2 regions of the Halomonas sp. DN3 genome follow, and region 2 is predicted to be linked to the other one. Evidence: predicted binding sites of a transcription regulator. Region 2 holds the regulator's gene; the other holds the start of a gene.
What was found. The regulator PhoB, encoded in region 2, activates phosphate uptake and scavenging genes when phosphate is short. The targets are predictions, from matches to a motif close to TGTCATANNNNTGTCANA.
Positions count from the first base shown of each region.

Region 1 (9,014 bases), 850 kb from region 2:
CAATGACGAGCGCAAGATCGAGAAGATCGTGCCGCGCTCACGCAACGACGCCCACAAGATCATCGAGGAGTGCATGCTGGCGGCCAACGTTGCCACCGCGCGCTTCCTCGACAAGCACGACCTGCCGGCGCTGTACCGTATCCACGAGCGTCCGTCGCCGGAGCGCCTGGACAAGCTGCGGCTGTTCCTCAACGAGATCGGCATGTCACTCGGCGGTGGTGATGAACCGACGCCCCAGGACTACCGTGACCTGGCCGAGGCGATCAAGGGTCGCGACGATGCCGACATCATCCAGACGGTGATGCTGCGCTCGATGAGTCAGGCGGTGTATTCGCCCCACAACGAGGGCCACTTTGGTCTGGCCTACCCGGCCTACGCCCACTTTACCTCGCCGATTCGTCGCTATCCCGATCTGCTGGTGCACCGCGCCATTCGTTCGGTGATCCGCGGACCGCGCCAGACCAACACCGTGCTGCGCGCCGAGGGCGCGCCGGTGGAGCCGCCGACCAAGTGGTGTCCCTATACCTTCGAGCAGATGCTCGAACTTGGCGAGCACTGCTCGATGACCGAGCGTCGTGCCGACGACGCTACCCGTGACGTCGAGGGCTGGCTCAAGTGCGAGTTCATGTCCGACAAGCTCGGCGAGGTCTACGACGGTACCATCGCCTCGGTCACCCAGTTTGGTATCTTCGTGCGCCTCGACGCGTTCTATGTCGAGGGGCTGGTCCACGTCACCTCCTTGCCGTCGGACTACTACCACTACGAGCCCGAGAAGCATCGTCTCAAGGGCGAGCGTACCGGCACCAGCTATCGCCTGGGCGATGGGGTCACCGTTCAGGTGGCTCGGGTCGACCTCGACGAGCGCAAGATCGACTTCGAGATGGCCGACGACAAGCCGCGCCCTCGTCGGGCACCGCGCAAGCGTCGCGACGCAGGCGCGCAGAGTCAGGGCAAAGGCCAGGGCAAGGGGCGTGGCGGCAGGTCGGCCCAGGGCGACACCAAGCGCCGTGCCGACGGCCCTTCCGGGGTCGGCGAACAGGATGCCCCGAAGAAGAAGGGCGGACGTCGGCGCCGCGGTCCGCGGCGTAGCAACAAGGGATGAACACCCGCGTGATGATTGACCAGGAGGCCGCCCGTGGCCAAGCATGATTCCAGACGCCGTCGCCACGGCCAGAGCCAGTCCCAGACGCATGACCAGGCGCGTACTCAGTCGCGTGGCAAGGGGCGTGGTCAGCATGGTCCGGCAGTGCCGAACGGCCTCGACAGTGTGTTCGGCGTTCACGCCGTCCGGGCGCTGCTGGAGCGTGGCGAATCACCCAAGGAACTGTGGGTGCAGGAGGGCGACGCCGGGCGTCGTCTGAGTGAGCTGGTCGATACCGCGCGCAGTCGCGGCGCCAGGCTCAGGAGCGTGCCCCGTGAAGAACTCGACGGCCTTTCCCAGGGTGCCTCCCATCAGGGTATCGTGGCGTTCTGTCCGCCACTGGCGCCGGAGGGCGAGGAGTCCCTGTGGCACAAGCTCAAGGCCTGGCCACTGGAGACGCCGCCGCTGTTGCTGATCCTCGATGGTGTCACCGACGTTCACAACTTCGGCGCCTGTCTACGCAGTGCCGACGCCGCCGGGGTGCATGGCGTGATCGTGCCCAAGGACAAGTCGGCACCGCTCAACGCCACCGTGCGCAAGGTGGCCTGCGGTGCCGCCGAGAGCGTGCCGGTCTATCAGGTGACCAACCTGGCCCGCGCCATGGCGCGACTGAAGGAAGAAGGGGTGTGGATCACCGGTACCGCCGGCGAGGCCGATGCCAGCGTCTTCGCTGCCGATTTCACCGGGCCCATGGCGCTGGTGATGGGGGCCGAGGGCAAGGGCATGCGTCGGTTGACCCGGGAGGCCTGCGACACCCTGGTCAAGTTGCCCATGGCGGGCACCGTCTCGAGTCTCAATGTGTCGGTGGCCACCGGTGTCTGTCTGTTCGAGGTGGTGCGTCAGCGCGAACTCAAGGCCCGCGCATGACGGTGTCGCCCCAGCATCGGCTTGCAACCCTGATCACAACTCCGTAGAATCTGGGCGCCCGTGCGTTCTGCGCGGGACAGGCTAATTGTTATTCACTCCTTGCTTCCCCCGGCGCCGAGACTACTCAGGCCCCTGCGGAAGCTGCCAAACCGAAAGGAGAATCCATGCGTCACTACGAGATCGTCTTCATGGTCCACCCGGACCAGAGTGAGCAGGTTCCGGCCATGGTCGAGCGCTACACCAGCATCGTCACCGAGAACGCCGGTACTGTTCACCGTCTCGAGGATTGGGGCCGCCGTCACCTGGCCTACCCGATCAACAAGATCCACAAGGCTCACTACGTGCTGATGAACGTCGAGTGCAGCGGCGAGACCCTCGAGGAAATCGAGAACATCTTCCGTTTCAACGACGCCATCATTCGCAGCCTGGTGGTGCGCTGCAAGGAAGCCATCACCGAAGCGTCTCCGATGATGAAGCCGGTGGAAGAGAAGCGTGCCCGTCGCGAAGAAAAGCCGCGCACCGCTGAATCCGCCTGAGCCGCGCATCACTAGCTCTGCAACGCACGTATAAGGAGTCTTTCCATGGCACGCTTTTTCCGTCGCCGCAAGTTTTGCCGTTTCACCGCTGAAGGCGTGAAGCAGATCGACTACAAGGATCTGGACACGCTCAAGGCCTACATCACCGAGACCGGCAAGATCGTTCCCAGCCGCATCACCGGTACCAAGGCCCGTTACCAGCGCCAGCTGTCCACCGCGATCAAGCGCGCACGCTACCTGGCCCTGCTGCCTTACACCGACAGCCACCAGTAAGTCGTCGCCGATGCTGCCTGTCGCCCGATGGTCGATGAAAGGCATGCCCCAGGCGGCGCTGGTCGCTCTGGTGGCATCTGCGGTGCCCTGGCTGTTCTGGTTCGGGGCGGCGATTGCCGCTCTGGTGACCTTGCGCAAGGGCATGGCACCGGCGATGCCGGTGATCGCAGCAGCAGCAGTGCCGGCTGGCTGGTGGTGGACGCAGGGGGATCCGATCCCTCTGGCGACCACCCTGCTGGCGTTGTTGATGGCCATCGTGCTGCGCTCCCGCATGCGCTGGGGCGAGGCACTGATCCTGGGGTCGCTGGCCGGCGCCGCGATGATCCAGCTGGGGGTGTTCCTGCCCAAGGCGGACACCGCCCTGATGCTGGAGCAGCTGCGCCAGAGTTCCTCCGAGGTGGCCGCCATGCTCGACGAGCTGGCTGCCCAGGGACTCGACGCCAGTCGGCTGGCCGAACTGGTCATCAGCGGTGTCACCGGTCTGGTGGTGATGCTCGCTGCGGTGGCCTGTCTGGCCCTGGCACGCAGCTGGCAGGCGGGGCTCTACAACCCGGGAGGTTTCCGGGAAGAGTTCCACGCCCTGCGGCTCACCCCGAGGGAGCTGATCCTGTTGGTGGTGCTGGTGATCGCCGGCACCCTGCTGGGGCTCCCCGGGATCGGCATGCTGGCCTGGATTCCGCTGCTGATGGCAGGCATCGGCCTGACACATGGTGTAGTTGGACGTAAGGGAATGAACGGGTTGTGGCTGGTCGCGTTCTATCTGCTGCTGATCACCACCTGGCCCATGATTCTCATCGTGCTGGTTGTGGCCCTGATCGATACCTTCGCGGACTTCCGCGGGCGTCTGGGTCACAGCAACTGACATAGAGGTTTACGAGATGGAAGTCATTCTGCTCGACAACATTGGCAAGCTGGGCGGTCTCGGTGACAAGGTCACCGTCAAGCCTGGTTACGGCCGCAACTACCTGGTGCCCTACGGTCTCGCCGTGCCGGCCACCAAGGACAACATCGCTGCCTTTGAAGCCCAGCGTGCCGAGCTCGAAGCTCAGGCCGCCGAGCGCAAGGCCGAAGCCGAAGCTCGCGCCGAGCAGCTCAACGACATCGAGCTGTCTCTGGTCGCCAAGTCTGGCGACGAAGGCAAGCTGTTCGGTTCCATCGGTCCGCGTGACCTGGCCGAGGCGATCTCCAGCGCCGGTATCGACGTCGCCAAGAGCGAAGTCCGCATGCCGGAAGGCCCGATCCGCCAGACCGGCGAATACGACATCGTGCTGCACCTGCATGCCGACGTCGACGCCACCGTGCGCGTGGTGGTGGTGGCCGAGTAAGGTCGTCTCCCACGGCAGTGGCAAGGGCGCGGGAGTCACATCCCGCGCCCTTTTTTGTGGCTCGCGATCGCCCGCACGGGTGATCGTGCGACGGACCCGGCTTCGGGTAGACTAAGGCTTGTCTGGAGAGTGGCTGCGCTCGTCGACTTTTCGGACACAGCCTGGATCCAGTGGCATGGCGCCGTGAACAACAGCGAAGAGACAAGCGCATGAGTGACGTCCAGACCATCGATCGTGAAGCCGCGGCGCTGAAGGTTCCGCCGCACTCGGTGGAGGCCGAGCAGTCGGTGCTGGGTGGCCTGATGCTCGACAATCAGGCCTGGGACAATATCGCCGACCGGCTGGTGGCCGACGACTTCTATCGCTACGAGCATCGCCTGGTGTTCAACGCCATGGTGGCGCTGGCCGAGTCGAGCCGTCCGCTGGACGTGGTGACCCTGTCCGAGGCCCTGGAGGGGCGCGACCAGCTCGACACCGTGGGCGGGCTCGCCTACCTGGCGGAGCTGGCCCGCAACACTCCCTCGGCCAGCAATATCCGCGCCTATGGCGACATCGTGCGCGAACGCGCCACCCTGAGAAAGCTGATCCAGGCGGCCAACCAGATCGCCGACGGCGCCTTCAGCCCCAATGGGCGTCCTGCCGATGAGCTGGTCAACGAGGCCGAGCGGCTGGTGTTCCAGATCAGCGAGGACCGCCCCAAGGCCGGCGGCCCCATCGGCATGAGCGAGCTGCTGACCAAGGCCGTCGATCGCATCGACGAGCTGTTCAACATGAAAGGCGAGATGACCGGCCTGTCGACCGGCTTTCGCGATCTCGATGACATGACCTCCGGGCTGCAGCCCTCCGACCTGGTGATCGTCGCCGGCCGCCCGTCCATGGGCAAGACCACCTTCGCCATGAACCTGGTGGAGCACGCGGTGGTGTCCAGCGACAAGCCGGTGATGGTGTTCTCCATGGAGATGCCGGCGGACTCGATCATGCTGCGCATGCTGTCGTCACTCGGGCGTATCGACCAGACCCGAGTGCGCTCCGGTCAGCTCGAGGACGAGGACTGGCCGAGGTTGACCTCGGCGGTCAACCTGCTCAAGGACAAGCAACTGTTCATCGATGACACCGCTGCGCTGTCGCCCAACGAGATGCGCTCACGGGTGCGTCGCGTGGTGCGCGAGCACGGCAACCTGGCGATGATCATGATCGACTACCTTCAGTTGATGCAGGTGCCGGGGTTCGGTGACAACCGTACCGGCGAGATTTCGGAGATCTCGCGCTCGCTCAAGGGGCTTGCCAAGGAGTTCGGCTGCCCGGTGATTGCGCTGTCGCAGCTCAACCGCTCGCTGGAGCAGCGCCCCAACAAACGTCCGGTGATGTCGGACCTGCGTGAATCCGGGGCCATCGAGCAGGACGCCGACCTGATCGGTTTCGTCTATCGTGATGAGGTCTACAATCCGGATAATCCCGACAACAAGGGGCTCGCCGAATTCATCATCGGCAAGCAACGTAATGGTCCCATCGGGACGGTGCATATGGCCTTTATCGGTAAGTACACCCGCTTCGAGGATCTGGCGCCGGACAGCTACGGTGATACCTTCGGCGAATAAACGTGCTTGAGCCTGACCGACGGGCTCGTATAATGCCGCCCCTTGCGATTTCGACAGACACAGTGAAGGAGACCTGACATGGCAGGCGGATTTCGACGCGGCAATCGCCGTCGCGCGCCCAAGCTGGAAGCCCGTGGCGAATTGACCTCGGTGGAGCGGGAAGGCCCGTTCAAGGAATGGCTCGGCATGCCCGATCTGTATCGCTATCACCTGGTAGTGGACGGCGTTGACTACAGCTACCAGACAGAAGACTCCGAGCTGCCGGTGCAGATCGGTGACAAGGTGGTGTTTCGCTACAAGGAAACAAAGGCCGGAAACTGGGTCGACCGCAACTCCCTGGGCAAGGCCATCGATCCCTCCGACTACCAGTAGTCTCACCGCCGGATCCGTCGCCCGCGAGCATTCGTGTCGCGGGCCTTCGTTTTGTCTCCTTCAAGCTCTCTATTCCCCCCTACGCAGGCGCCGTCTGCCCCTGAAGATGCTCTTCCCCGCGCCGCGAGCACCGCGGTCGTTTAACCCGTTGCGCGCGCGAAACGGCCGATATGTATCCAGGTCCGAGAAATTCTTCACACCGTCACGGGAATGTCACCCTCAGGGCCCAGGCTGTGCCATGATCAGAGAGTCACATGCGCGGCACAGGGATGGTCGAACGAGCGACATGAACTGCCGAGATAACGTCGGCGCGCTCGTCGCTGCTGTGTCGTCACATAAGGAAGGCGGAGGTCACAGGAACCCCGTCGCGACAGGATGAAAAGAGGCGAAAGATACGATGGAAATTAATGATCTCAAGGCCTTCGTCGGCCGCCACGACAACTTCGAGATTCGCGTGATCGGCCATGCCGGCAGCCGCTTCTACCAGGTCGAACTGGAAGACGTGGAAGGTGCCCGCAAGATGCTCTGCCGCCGCGGCAAGCCGGTACTGTTCCGCTCGCTGGATGACGTCTACCTGGAACTCAAGCGTGCTGGTATCCACCGCGCCTATCTGGTCCAGCACGTGGCCCACGACGAGGTGATCGGTCGCGAGGCCCACTATGCAGAGCCGCTGGCCTCGCGTATGCCCCTGGTGTTTTGAGTAATGCCGTTCCACGCCGTCCTGGTGCTGGAACCTTTCATGACGGCAGTTTCGCCGTCCCTGCCTCACCGCTGAAGTATTCACGCACACCGAACAAGTCCCTGGCGCAAGCTGCCAGGGCCCGTGGTGGTGTCGACCTGCCTTATCGCTTCCTTTGATGCCCTGTTAGCCAGGGTCGCAGTCTGGCGAAGCCTAGATAGCCAATGTTCAGCAATCCACGCACTCCGGGCACGCTGCTTAGCCGAACCCAGCGGCGATGACCCAGCGTTGCATAGAGCGCACGACTGGCGTCCATGCCGATGAACCAGTGACCCGTGGCGTCGCGCAGGTGCAGCTTGCCCAGCATGTCATCGAAGCGCTGGCCCCAGGCCTCGGCGGAAAAATCGTCCTCGCGGATATCGATAAAGCGGATCAGCTGACTGCGTGGATGCCGCCTCAGCCAGGCGATCTCCTTGCGGCATAGCGGGCACTGGCCGTCATGAAACAGCGCAAGCGGTGTGGCGAGTGACTCGAATGGGCTCATGTAGATGCTCCCTGAGGGCGATAGCCATCGCGGTGCGAACCCAGACCGTAGCTCGGTTCGCACAGCGCGACGACGTCGTTGTCGCCAGCGGTCTGCAAGAGTCCGAGGTCCAGGCTCAACGGGTCGCCGGTGATCAGGATCAAGGATCTGGACATGGGTTAACCAAAGATTGTACAAATCTTCTTCATAGTAACACTTCATTCGAGCCTGATACCCACCGGTGATAGGCTTTGTGCATTCGCTACCAAGAGGAAGTCACCTTCATGGATCAGTCCGTTCCCCCCTCAGTGGTGGAGGCCCATCGCCCGGAGCAGGCGCCGGTCGACCATCCTGCCGTCGCACATGAAAAGATTGGTGTGCTGGTCGCCAACCTGGGTACGCCGGACGATACCGACTACTGGTCCATGCGCCGCTATCTCAGCGAATTTCTGTCGGACCAGCGGGTGGTCGACTATCCGCGCTGGCTCTGGCAGCCGCTGCTGCAGTTGATCATCCTGAGTCGCCGGCCATTTGCCTCCGGGGCGGCCTATCGCAGCATCTGGAACACCGACAAGGACGAGAGTCCATTGCTGACCATCACCAGAAGCCAGAGCGAGAAGCTGTCGACGCGGCTGCGCGCTGAGCTGGGGGACTCGATCGAGGTCAGCTTCGGCATGCGCTACGGCAATCCTTCCACCGACAAGGCGCTCAAGGAGCTGGAGGAGAAGGGATGTCGGCGTATCCTGTTCTTCCCGCTGTATCCCCAGTACGGCTCGCCCACCACCGCCACCGCCTGCGATCAGTTCTTCCGTCAGCTGATGAAGCGCAAGTGGCAGCCATCGGTGCGAACGGTGCCGGCCTACTTCGACGAGCCGGGCTACATCGAGGCCCTGGCCGCCTCGGTCAGCGAACGCCTGGAGAACGAGACGCACCAGCCTTCGGTGGTGGTGGCGTCCTATCACGGCGTACCCAAGCGCTTTCTGGAGGAAGGCGACCCCTACTACTGTCAGTGCAGGAAGACCACGCGGCTGCTGCGCGAACGGCTGGGGCACGCCGAGGACGAAGTGGTCACCGCCTTCCAGTCCAAGTTCGGGCCTGAAGAATGGGTGGGCCCCGCCACCGTCGACAAGGTGGCGGAGCTGGCGCGTCAGGGTCACAAGAGTATCGCCGTACTGTCCCCCGCCTTCAGCGCCGACTGCGTGGAGACCCTGGAAGAGATCGAGGAAGAGATCCGCGACGCCTTCATGGAGGCCGGCGGCGAGCACTTCATCTACATTCCGTGTCTCAACGATCGCGACGACCATATCGCGGTGCTGGCCAATATCGTCAAGCGCGAACTGGGCGGCTGGATCTGATCGCTCGGCCTTCCGCGCCACGATAGGCAGACACGAAACGGGCAGCCCATGGGCTGCCCGTTTCGTGTCTGGCTTGCGTGAAGCTAGGCTTTTAGTCTCGGTCGGGGTGGGGCACCGGCTTATCCCCAACCTCTTCCTCACGGAATTCGAGCGGCTTGCCGCGGGTCTTGTCCAGATACTTGAGGCGCTGGTGCAGGCCTGTCTTGGCCAGCATGTGGGCGCTTACCGGGGCGGTGATGAACAGGAACAGGGTGATCAGCATCTCCTGCAGGTGGGTGCCTTCCTGGGTGGCGCTGAAGTACACCATGGAGCCGGACAGGATGCAGCCCATGCCCAGGGTGGTGG
Region 1 is NZ_CP099965.1:779,392-788,405, forward strand. Features, by position in the region: gene rnr (ribonuclease R) at 1-1,102, shown strand, start outside; gene rlmB (23S rRNA (guanosine(2251)-2'-O)-methyltransferase RlmB) at 1,268-2,008, shown strand; gene rpsF (30S ribosomal protein S6) at 2,173-2,544, shown strand; gene rpsR (30S ribosomal protein S18) at 2,590-2,817, shown strand; gene NKF27_RS03580 (hypothetical protein) at 2,828-3,679, shown strand; gene rplI (50S ribosomal protein L9) at 3,696-4,142, shown strand; gene dnaB (replicative DNA helicase) at 4,352-5,740, shown strand; gene NKF27_RS03595 (hypothetical protein) at 5,819-6,112, shown strand; gene NKF27_RS03600 (DUF6482 family protein) at 6,510-6,812, shown strand; gene NKF27_RS03605 (thiol-disulfide oxidoreductase DCC family protein) at 6,955-7,335, opposite strand; gene NKF27_RS03610 (hypothetical protein) at 7,332-7,490, opposite strand; gene hemH (ferrochelatase) at 7,599-8,669, shown strand; gene NKF27_RS03620 (Na+/H+ antiporter subunit G) at 8,761-9,014, opposite strand, start outside.
Region 1: a site for PhoB is predicted at 6,313-6,330, ahead of NKF27_RS03600 (DUF6482 family protein). Genes of this name have one in related genera too.

Region 2 (9,014 bases):
GCGATAGTGGCGCGCGATGGACAGATCTTCGGTGGCGATGCCCCAGTCGAGCCCACCCCGGTCTTGCAGACGTTCGCGGAATCGCGCCTTGCGCTTGAAGGCCCGCTTGAGCATGACGCCCAGCAGCCAAAGCATCAGTCTCAGGGTCATGTTGCCTCACCGGTCGACGGGTAGGCGCGGCCCGCTACCGGGCCGCGATATCGATCCACCGCCTGGAGGACAGGCGGTGGTAGTCGTCACCTCAGCGGGCGACTGCGTCCTTGAGCCCCTTGCCGGGCTTGAAGGCGACTGTCTTGCTGGCGGGAATCTTCAGCGGCTGGCCCGTCTGAGGGTTCTTGCCGGTGCGGGCGGCACGCTCGCGCACGGTGAAGGTGCCGAAGCCGATCAACGACACGTCCTGGCCGGAAGACACGCTACCGGTGATTTCGTCGAGGATGACGTTCAACACCTGGCTGGCCTTGTCCTTGGATAGATCGGCACGCTCGGCAATCGCCGCGGCGAGTTCTGGCTTGCGCATACAGCCCTCCTGGTTTGGCTTGATACTCCGGTGCCGTGACACCGGCATCATTGTTATGGAAACACTGTCCGAGTGTCCACACGGGCAGTCCCCGGCCCTGCGCCGTGACAACAGGGTCGTTGTCCACGACGATGGACATCACGGTGCGCTCAGCGCTTCCTGACTGTCTTTCGACTAGCGAGAGCCACCGCCGACGGGACCTTGCCTCTTCCATCGATACGAAACCGGCGATACGACACCGGCCAGCCACACGTCGTGGCGGTCGTCCCCGATAGAATTACCCTGCCTCGGTGGCACCTTCAACGACGGCTGTATCGCGTACAACCCGCGCCGTTGACGAACCTAGCCTAGCAACGGCGGTGCCGCCCGCGCCAGTTCGACTTTCCGACGAACGCATTTTCCCGTCAACGCAAAGCCCTGCAGACGCCCTTCGTCATCCTCGGCCAGGGCGCTGATATCCTCGCCGTCGGCCTCGATTCGCCAATGCACCTTGTCGGTCATCGGCGGCAGCGCCACCACCGGCAGCAGCGGCGTCTTGACCAGCACCGGCCAGGGCCCGTAACGCACCTGGGTGGGACGACCGCACAGGGTCGCAGCCAGCGCCTTGGCCGAAGCCTGCAGCGGCTGCACGTACATGGCATTGACACCGTCCACCGAGGCCACATCACCCAGCGCATGCACACGAGGATCGGAGCTTTTCAGGTAACGATCAACGACGATAGCCCCACCATCTGTCGCGATACCGGCCTCTCGCGCCAGCCGAGAGCGCGGCTTCAGACCGGTAGCCACCAGCACCATATCCGCCTCCAGCTCATGGCCGTCGTCGAGGTGCACGCCGATGTCACCACCGGCACCTTCGAGCCTGCTCACCAGACGGCCATGGATGACGTCGATGCCGGCCTCGATGAAGGCCTGGCTCAGGGTCTGACCCAGTCGCCGGGGCAGCAATCTGGGCAACAACGAGGGTTCAGGGCCGACCAGGCAGACGCGATGACCACCGGCGTGCAGATCGTTGGCAAATTCACAGCCGACCAGTCCGAGGCCGACGATGGCCACCCGAGCCGGGCGCCCCAGCGCCTCGAGGCCCGCCGAAAAACGCCGATAGTCGTCGAGATCATTGATCGAGAACACCCGTCCGCCCAGGGCATCGGGAATCTCGAAGGGCGCCACGGGGCTGGCACCGGTGGCCATCACCAGATCCGACCAGGGCAGGCGTTCCTGGCCCAGGCTCAGGGTGCGCGACGCCAGATCGATGGCATCGACCCTGGTGTGGGGACGTACCACCGCGCCCAGTTGGTCGGCCAGTTCCAGCGCCGAGCGCGCGGCCAGCCGGTCCGCCGCCAGGCCCTTGGCGAAGCCGGTGGACAGCAGCGGTTTGGAATAGTCATCGCCTGAGTCGGCGCTGATCAGGGTGATCGGTCGGTGGGCGTCCAGCGCCCGCACCTGGCGTGCAAGGCCTATGCCCGCCATGCCGGTACCGATGATGGTCAAGGGTCCTTGCATCGCTTCCTTCGACTCTGCCGACGACCGCCGGGCGGTCGCTGTTGAAGCTGGGCCGGCCCGCACGGGGCCACACCAGCGGGTGAGTGCTGGGCCACATGGTACACTATGCGCCGACCGACCGGAGCACCGCCCTCCGCTGACGACAGCCCTGCCGAGGCCGCATGACACAGCTTCCTTCCACATTCCGCTCCCAGATCGAGCGCTCGGGGTCCGAACCGGGTAATCCCGCGCCAGCCACAGCCTCTTCGCCGAATGCCGAAGCGGCCGATATCGTCGACCCCGGCTGGGTGTCGCTGGCCTCCGGTGGCATCGCGGTGCCCGCTGGCTGGCACGCCTGGCTGGCCTCGCGGGACTCCCTGACCGAACGCCTGATCGAGGCGGCAGGCGCCGGGCACTTTCGCGTACGCCTGCTGGCGGAGGCCAAGGGCCTGCCGTGGCCTGACGAGGCTCGCGTGCTGGGCCTGGCCAGCGACGAGCAGGCCTGGCTGCGCGAGGTCGCCCTGTGCGTGAACGAGGAGCCCTGGGTGGTGGCGCGCAGCGTGGCACCGATCGTCGAGCGTCACGACGCTCCCTTCGAAGGCCTCGGCGAGACCTCTCTCGGCAGCTGGCTGTTTCGCCAGCCCGATCTCGAGCGCAGCGCCATTCAGATCAGCCACATCACGCGGCCGATCCACGGCTATACCGGGCTGTGGCAACGCCGCTCGGTATTTCGTCACAGCGGCTGGGTGCTGCTGGTGCAGGAGAGCTTTATGCCGGCCATGGGCCGGGCGTTGTCGCTGCCGGCCTCTGCCACCGGCTGACTCCCTGTTGTCGCCCGCTTCGGACACCGAGGCGCCAACCATGGCGTGGGCTGACGGTAGCCCGCCGAAGCCCTGTACGGATGATGATGGCCTGCTGGTCTTGTCGTGCCGGTCGAGCCTGGCTGGGCTCGCCTTGCTGGTCATGGCCGTCGGCTCGCGCTAGGCTGCGCCAAGGCTTCTCGGCGATGTTTCTCCGAGGAGCGTCTGTTGCCCGACTTACGCCTTATTTTCGCCTGACCTGCGCCAGAGCATGAGAGAGACCGATGGATCGTTCGCTGCTGCGTCCCCCTGGATACCTGAACCGAATTCCCGACTTTCTGGCGCTGATGCGTCTGGATCGCCCCATCGGTACCTGGCTGTTGATGTGGCCGACCCTGTGGGCGCTGTGGGTGGCCTCCGAGGGCATTCCGGCCCGTGACACCCTGCTGATCTTCGTCGCCGGCGTCTACCTGATGCGAGCGGCGGGCTGCGTGGTCAACGACTACGCCGATCGCCACTTCGATGGCCACGTCAAACGCACCAGGAACCGACCGCTGGCTACCGGCCGCATCAGTGAGCGGGAGGCCAAGGTGCTGTTCGTGTGTCTGCTGGGATCGGCCTTCGCGCTGGTCTGGCTGACCAACGGCTTTACCGTGTGGCTGTCGTTGATCGGAGCGGTGCTGGCCGCCAGCTATCCCTTCATGAAGCGCTACACCCACTTCCCCCAGGTAGTGCTGGGCGCGGCCTTCTCCTGGGCCATTCCGATGGCCTTCGGCGCGGTGCTCGGCGAAGTCCCGATGGTCGCCTGGCTGCTGTTTACCGCCAACGTGCTGTGGACGGTGGCCTACGACACCGAATACGCCATGGTCGACCGCGACGACGACCTCAAGATCGGCATCAAGTCCACCGCGGTACTGTTCGGTCGCTGGGATACCCGCATCATTGCGCTATTGCAGCTGGCTACCCTGGGGCTGCTGGCCTGGGCCGGCAGCCTGCTGGCGCTGGGCGGCTTCTTCTGGCTCGGCTGGCTGGCCATGGGCGCGACCTTTGTCCACCAGCAGCGGCTGATCAAGAGCCGTGACCGCGACCGTTGCTTCCAGGCCTTTCTCAACAACCACTGGTCGGGCCTATTGCTGTTCGCCGGACTCGGACTGAGCCTCTATCCCTCCCTCGGGTGAGGGAAATGCCCGTCTCGGTCGCTCGACAATGGATACAATGTCATCTAATTGTCACATTGACGTGGTGTCATTTGTCACCGTCGAGTGTAAGACCCTGACCAAGAGGCTCCCGGGATGACCGCCAAGACCGTACTGATCGTCGATGACGAAGCCCCGATCCGCGAAATGATCGCGGTGGCGCTGGAAATGGCCGACTACCGGGTGCTCGAGGCGGACAATGCTCAGGCCGCCCACGCCATCATCGTCGATGACCAGCCAGACCTGCTGCTGCTGGACTGGATGATGCCGGGCACCAGCGGCATCGAACTGGCCCGCCGGCTCAAGCGCGAGGAAACCACCGCAGAGCTGCCGATCATCCTGCTCACCGCCAAAGGTGAGGAGGACAACAAGATCCAGGGCCTCGAAGCCGGCGCGGACGACTACATCACCAAGCCATTCTCGCCGCGAGAACTGGTGGCCAGACTCAAGGCAGTGCTGCGCCGCGCCACTCCGCGGGGCGTCGAGGACCCGGTGGAGGTGGAAGGCCTCAAGCTCGACCCGGTCAGCCATCGCGTCAGCGTCGACGGCAAGTCACTGGACATGGGCCCCACCGAATATCGCCTGCTGCAGTTCTTCATGACCCACCAGGAGCGCGCCTACACCCGTGGCCAGTTGCTCGATCAGGTCTGGGGTGGCAACGTCTACGTGGAAGAACGTACCGTCGACGTGCATATCCGCCGCCTGCGCAAGGCCCTGGGGGAACCCCATCAGCAACTGATCCAGACCGTACGCGGTACCGGTTATCGCTTTTCGGCCAAGGTCTGAGCGAGCCATCGACGCAACGCAGCACCAGGAGGGATGAGGTGAACGGAGCCGAGAACTGACGTGGGTCGTCTGTGGAGACGAGAAGTCTGGCGCCTGGCCGTGCTGGTGGGTCTCGGCGCCTTGCTGGGCTGGCCCTTCTCGCTGTCCAGCGTAGGCATCGGCCTGGGCCTGGCGCTTGGGCTCAGCTATCACCTGCGCAACCTGCACGCGATGCACGACTGGCTGACCCACCGCCCCCAGCAGGAACCTCCCACCGCCAGTGGCCTGTGGGGCGAGCTGTTCGATCGCCTCTATCGCTACCAGAAAGGCCAGCGGATCACCCAGCGCCGCCTGCGCTCGACCCTGCAGCGTATCCAGGAATCGTCCGAGGCGATGCGCGACAGCGTGGTGATGCTCGATCGCCACGGCGACCTGGAGTGGTGGAACAGCTCTGCCGAGCGCATGCTCGGCCTGAAGCCGGCGCTGGACCGCGGCCAGCACATCACCAACCTGCTGCGCGACCCGCGCTTCGTCGGCTACTTCAATGCCCGTGACTACCGCGAACCGCTGAGCCTGCCCTCCCCCATCGACGAGAACATGATCCTGCAGTTCCAGATCACCCTGTACGGTGACGATGAACGCCTGGTCATGGCCCGCGATATCACCCGTCTGCATCGCCTGGAACAGATGCGCCGCGACTTCGTCGCCAACGTCTCCCACGAGCTGCGCACGCCGTTGACCGTGCTCACCGGCTACCTGGAGACCTACAGCGACATGGCCGGCATGCTGCCGGAGCGGCTGGGCAAGGGGGTCGCCCAGATGCAGAGCCAGACGCGCCGCATGCAGAATCTGGTCAACGACCTGCTGCTGCTGTCACGACTCGAGAACGACCAGGGCGGCAGCGATCACGTTCGCCTCGACCCCACCACCCTGCTGCAGGCGGTCAAGCGCGACGCCGAGGCGTTGTCAGGCGGCCGCCAGCAGATCGAGGTCGTCGTCGAAGAATCGCGCAGTCTCACCGGCAGCGAGAAGGAGATGCACAGCGCGGTCTCCAACCTGGCCTTCAATGCGGTGCGCTACGCCGGTGACGGCGCCCATATCACGCTACGCTGGCGTGCCTACGGCGAAGGCGCCTGCCTCGAGGTGGAAGACGACGGCGAAGGCATCGATCCGAGGCACCTGCCACGCCTTACCGAACGCTTCTACCGGGTCGACAAGGGCCGCAGCACCGCCACCGGTGGTACCGGCCTGGGGCTTGCCATCGTCAAGCATGTGCTGCTGCGCCACGAGGCACGCCTGGATATCGACTCCCGACTCGGCGAGGGCGCAACCTTCCGCTGCATCTTTCCCTCGAGCCGGCTGGCAGCGGCCGACCCAGTGGCGCTCGGCCGCGCCGGCGCTGTGCACTAGGGCTTGTCTGAAAAGTGCCTGCGCTCGTCGACTTTTCGGACAGCGCCTAGGCCCCGCCAGAACGAACAGGGCGTGCTCCCATCAGCTCCTGGGCCCCAGCAGGATGACCGCGGCACCCACCAGACACAGCACTCCCCCGATCAGGTCCCAGCGATCCGGCAGGCGCTGCTCGACCCACCACAGCCAGCCCAGCGACGCCACGATGTAGACGCCCCCGTAGGCGGCAAAGGCACGCCCGGCGTAGTCGGCATCGGTCTGACTGAGCAGCCAGGCGAAGGCCACCAGACTCGCCACCGCGGGCAGCAGCCACCATGCCGAGGCGTCATCTCGCCACCAGCGCCACACCGCAAAGCAACCGGCGATCTCGGCCAGCGCCGCCGCGATATAGAGCAAAAGACTTGGCAACAGCGCCGTCATGGCCACTCCCTGCTATCCCCTTTTGACGCCGTACGTTCATCGACAGCGCCGACAGTGCTTCTCAACGCCTTACAACCAACAACAGCGCCGATAGCAGTGCTCAAACTGCTGCTCAACGCCTTACAACCAACAACAGCGCCAATAGCGGTGCTCAAACTGCTGCTCAACGCCTTACAACCAACAACAGCGCCGACAGTGCCTCTCAACGCCGAACCACCGGCAACTGCCGATAGTGCTGATCCCACATCAGCACCGCACCGGCCACGGCTCCGGGGATCAGAAACAGGTTGGCCAGCGGGATCCAGGTGATCAAGGTCACCAGGCCACCGAAGCTGAGACTCGGCCACCAGCGCGCCGACAGGCGCTTGCGCATATCGGCGAAGCTGACCTTGTTGTTGTCCATCGGGTAGTCGAGGTAGGTGATCGCCATGACCCAGGCGCTGAAGGCCGCCCATAACAGCGGCGCGATCAGGTTGACCACCGGAATCCAGCTCAGGATAAACAGCCCGATCATGCGCGGCAGGATATAGGCCAGCTTCAACAGCTCCCTGCCCAGGGCGTCGAGACCGGTCTTGAGCCAGCCACGATCATCGATGGGCTCGCGGCCGGTCAGCTCGACCTCGGCCCGGGCCGCCAGGAAGCCGTAGAAGGGGGCGGCGATCAGGTGGGTGACCAGGGTAAAGCTGAAGAACACGATCAGCACGAGGCTGACCACGAACAACGGCCAGATCAGCCAGTCGAGCCATTCCAGCCAGCTCGGCACCATGGCCATCCAGCTATCGAGCCAGCCACCGAACTCACCGAGCACGTAGCTGAGCATGCCGGCGTAGACCAGCAGGTTGACCAGAATGGGAAGAAACACATAACGACGCAGGCCCTGGCTATAGACCAGGCGGGTTCCGCGGCGGACCGCCTCGAGGGCATTCAGCATGACATCGATCCTTGGCAGTGGCTGAAGATGACAGTGCCCCAACGACATCGGGCCATCGTCTCGACGATGGCCCGATGCTCAGAGTGCAGGCAACGACCCTGACGGGGCCGGCCTATTGACGCCGCTCAGGGCGTCGAGGTCAAGACGTGCTGCTGTCGTCGAGCAGTTCCTGGTTGAGGTCGTCAGGGTCGATGTGACGGATATCCAGGCCCTTGACCAGATAGATGACGTACTCGGCCAGGTTGTTGGCGTGATCGCCGACACGCTCCAGCGCGCGCAGGATCCACATGATGCCCAGTACCGGAGAGATCGAACGCGCATCCTCCATCATGAAGGTCATCAGCGAGCGCATGGCGCTCTGATACTCGCTGTCGACCCGCTCGTCTTCCTGCACCACCTGCATCGCCAGTTCGGTGTCGAAACGCGCGAAGGAGGTCAGGGCGTCACGCATCATGTGACGCACGTGCTCGCTGATATTGCGCACCTCGACGAAGCCGCGGGTGCCGTTGTTGCCGTCGACCAGTTCGATGGCGTTGCGCGCGATCTTGCTGGCTTCGTCACCGATGCGCTCGAGATCCGACGCCGCACGAATCACCGCCAGTACCAGTCGCAGGTCAGAGGCCGCCGGCTGACGGCGTGCCAGCACGCGGGTGCACTCGTCGTCGATCTTGACCTGCATGTCATTGACCGCGCGGTCGTTGTCGACCACACGAGAGGCCAGTGCAGAGTCGGCGTCGAGCAACGAACTGACGGCATCCTGCACCTGCTTTTCCACCAGGCCACCCATGGCCATCAGGTGGGTCTTGAGTTCCTCGAGCTCATGATTGAACTGCCTCGAGATGTGCTGGCTGTGGGTATCGCTGGTGATATCCATGAAGGTCTCCTGAAGAAGCATGGAACGGGACGCTAGCCCACCATGCGTCCAGTGATGTAGTTTTCGGTGCGCCTCAGGCGCGGATGCGTGAACAGGGTGTCGGTCGGGCCGTACTCCACCAGCTCACCGTTGTGCAAAAACGCCGTATAGTCCGACACCCGCGCCGCCTGCTGCATGTTGTGGGTCACCAGCACCAGGGTCAGATGCGGCTTGAGTGTGCGAATCAGCTCCTCGATCTTCAGCGTCGAGATCGGATCCAGGGCCGAGGCCGGCTCGTCGAGCAACAGCACCTCAGGTTCCACCGCCAGGGTCCGGGCGATGACCAGACGCTGCTGCTGGCCTCCCGAGAGCGACCAGGCCGATGCCCGTAGACGCCCCTTGACCTCGTCCCACAGCGCCGCCGACTTCAGTGCCCATTCGACCACATCGTCGATGCGGCGCTTGCTCAAGCCTCCCTGCAGACGCAGGCCAAAGGCGACGTTGTCGTAGATCGACATGGGGAAGGGGTTCGGTGCCTGAAACACCATGCCCACCCGACGCCTGAGCTCGGCCACCGCCACCCTGGGGTCATGGATATCGTGGCCGTCCAGATGAATCTGGCCGTGACGACTGACGTCCTCAT
Region 2 is NZ_CP099965.1:4,823,474-4,832,487, forward strand. Features, by position in the region: gene NKF27_RS20830 (hypothetical protein) at 1-150, opposite strand, end outside; gene NKF27_RS20835 (HU family DNA-binding protein) at 242-517, opposite strand; gene NKF27_RS20840 (FAD-dependent oxidoreductase) at 860-2,020, opposite strand; gene NKF27_RS20845 (chorismate lyase) at 2,182-2,820, shown strand; gene ubiA (4-hydroxybenzoate octaprenyltransferase) at 3,084-3,977, shown strand; gene phoB (phosphate regulon transcriptional regulator PhoB) at 4,092-4,781, shown strand; gene phoR (phosphate regulon sensor histidine kinase PhoR) at 4,842-6,170, shown strand; gene NKF27_RS20865 (YnfA family protein) at 6,252-6,587, opposite strand; gene cysZ (sulfate transporter CysZ) at 6,790-7,518, opposite strand; gene phoU (phosphate signaling complex protein PhoU) at 7,658-8,392, opposite strand; gene pstB (phosphate ABC transporter ATP-binding protein PstB) at 8,425-9,014, opposite strand, start outside.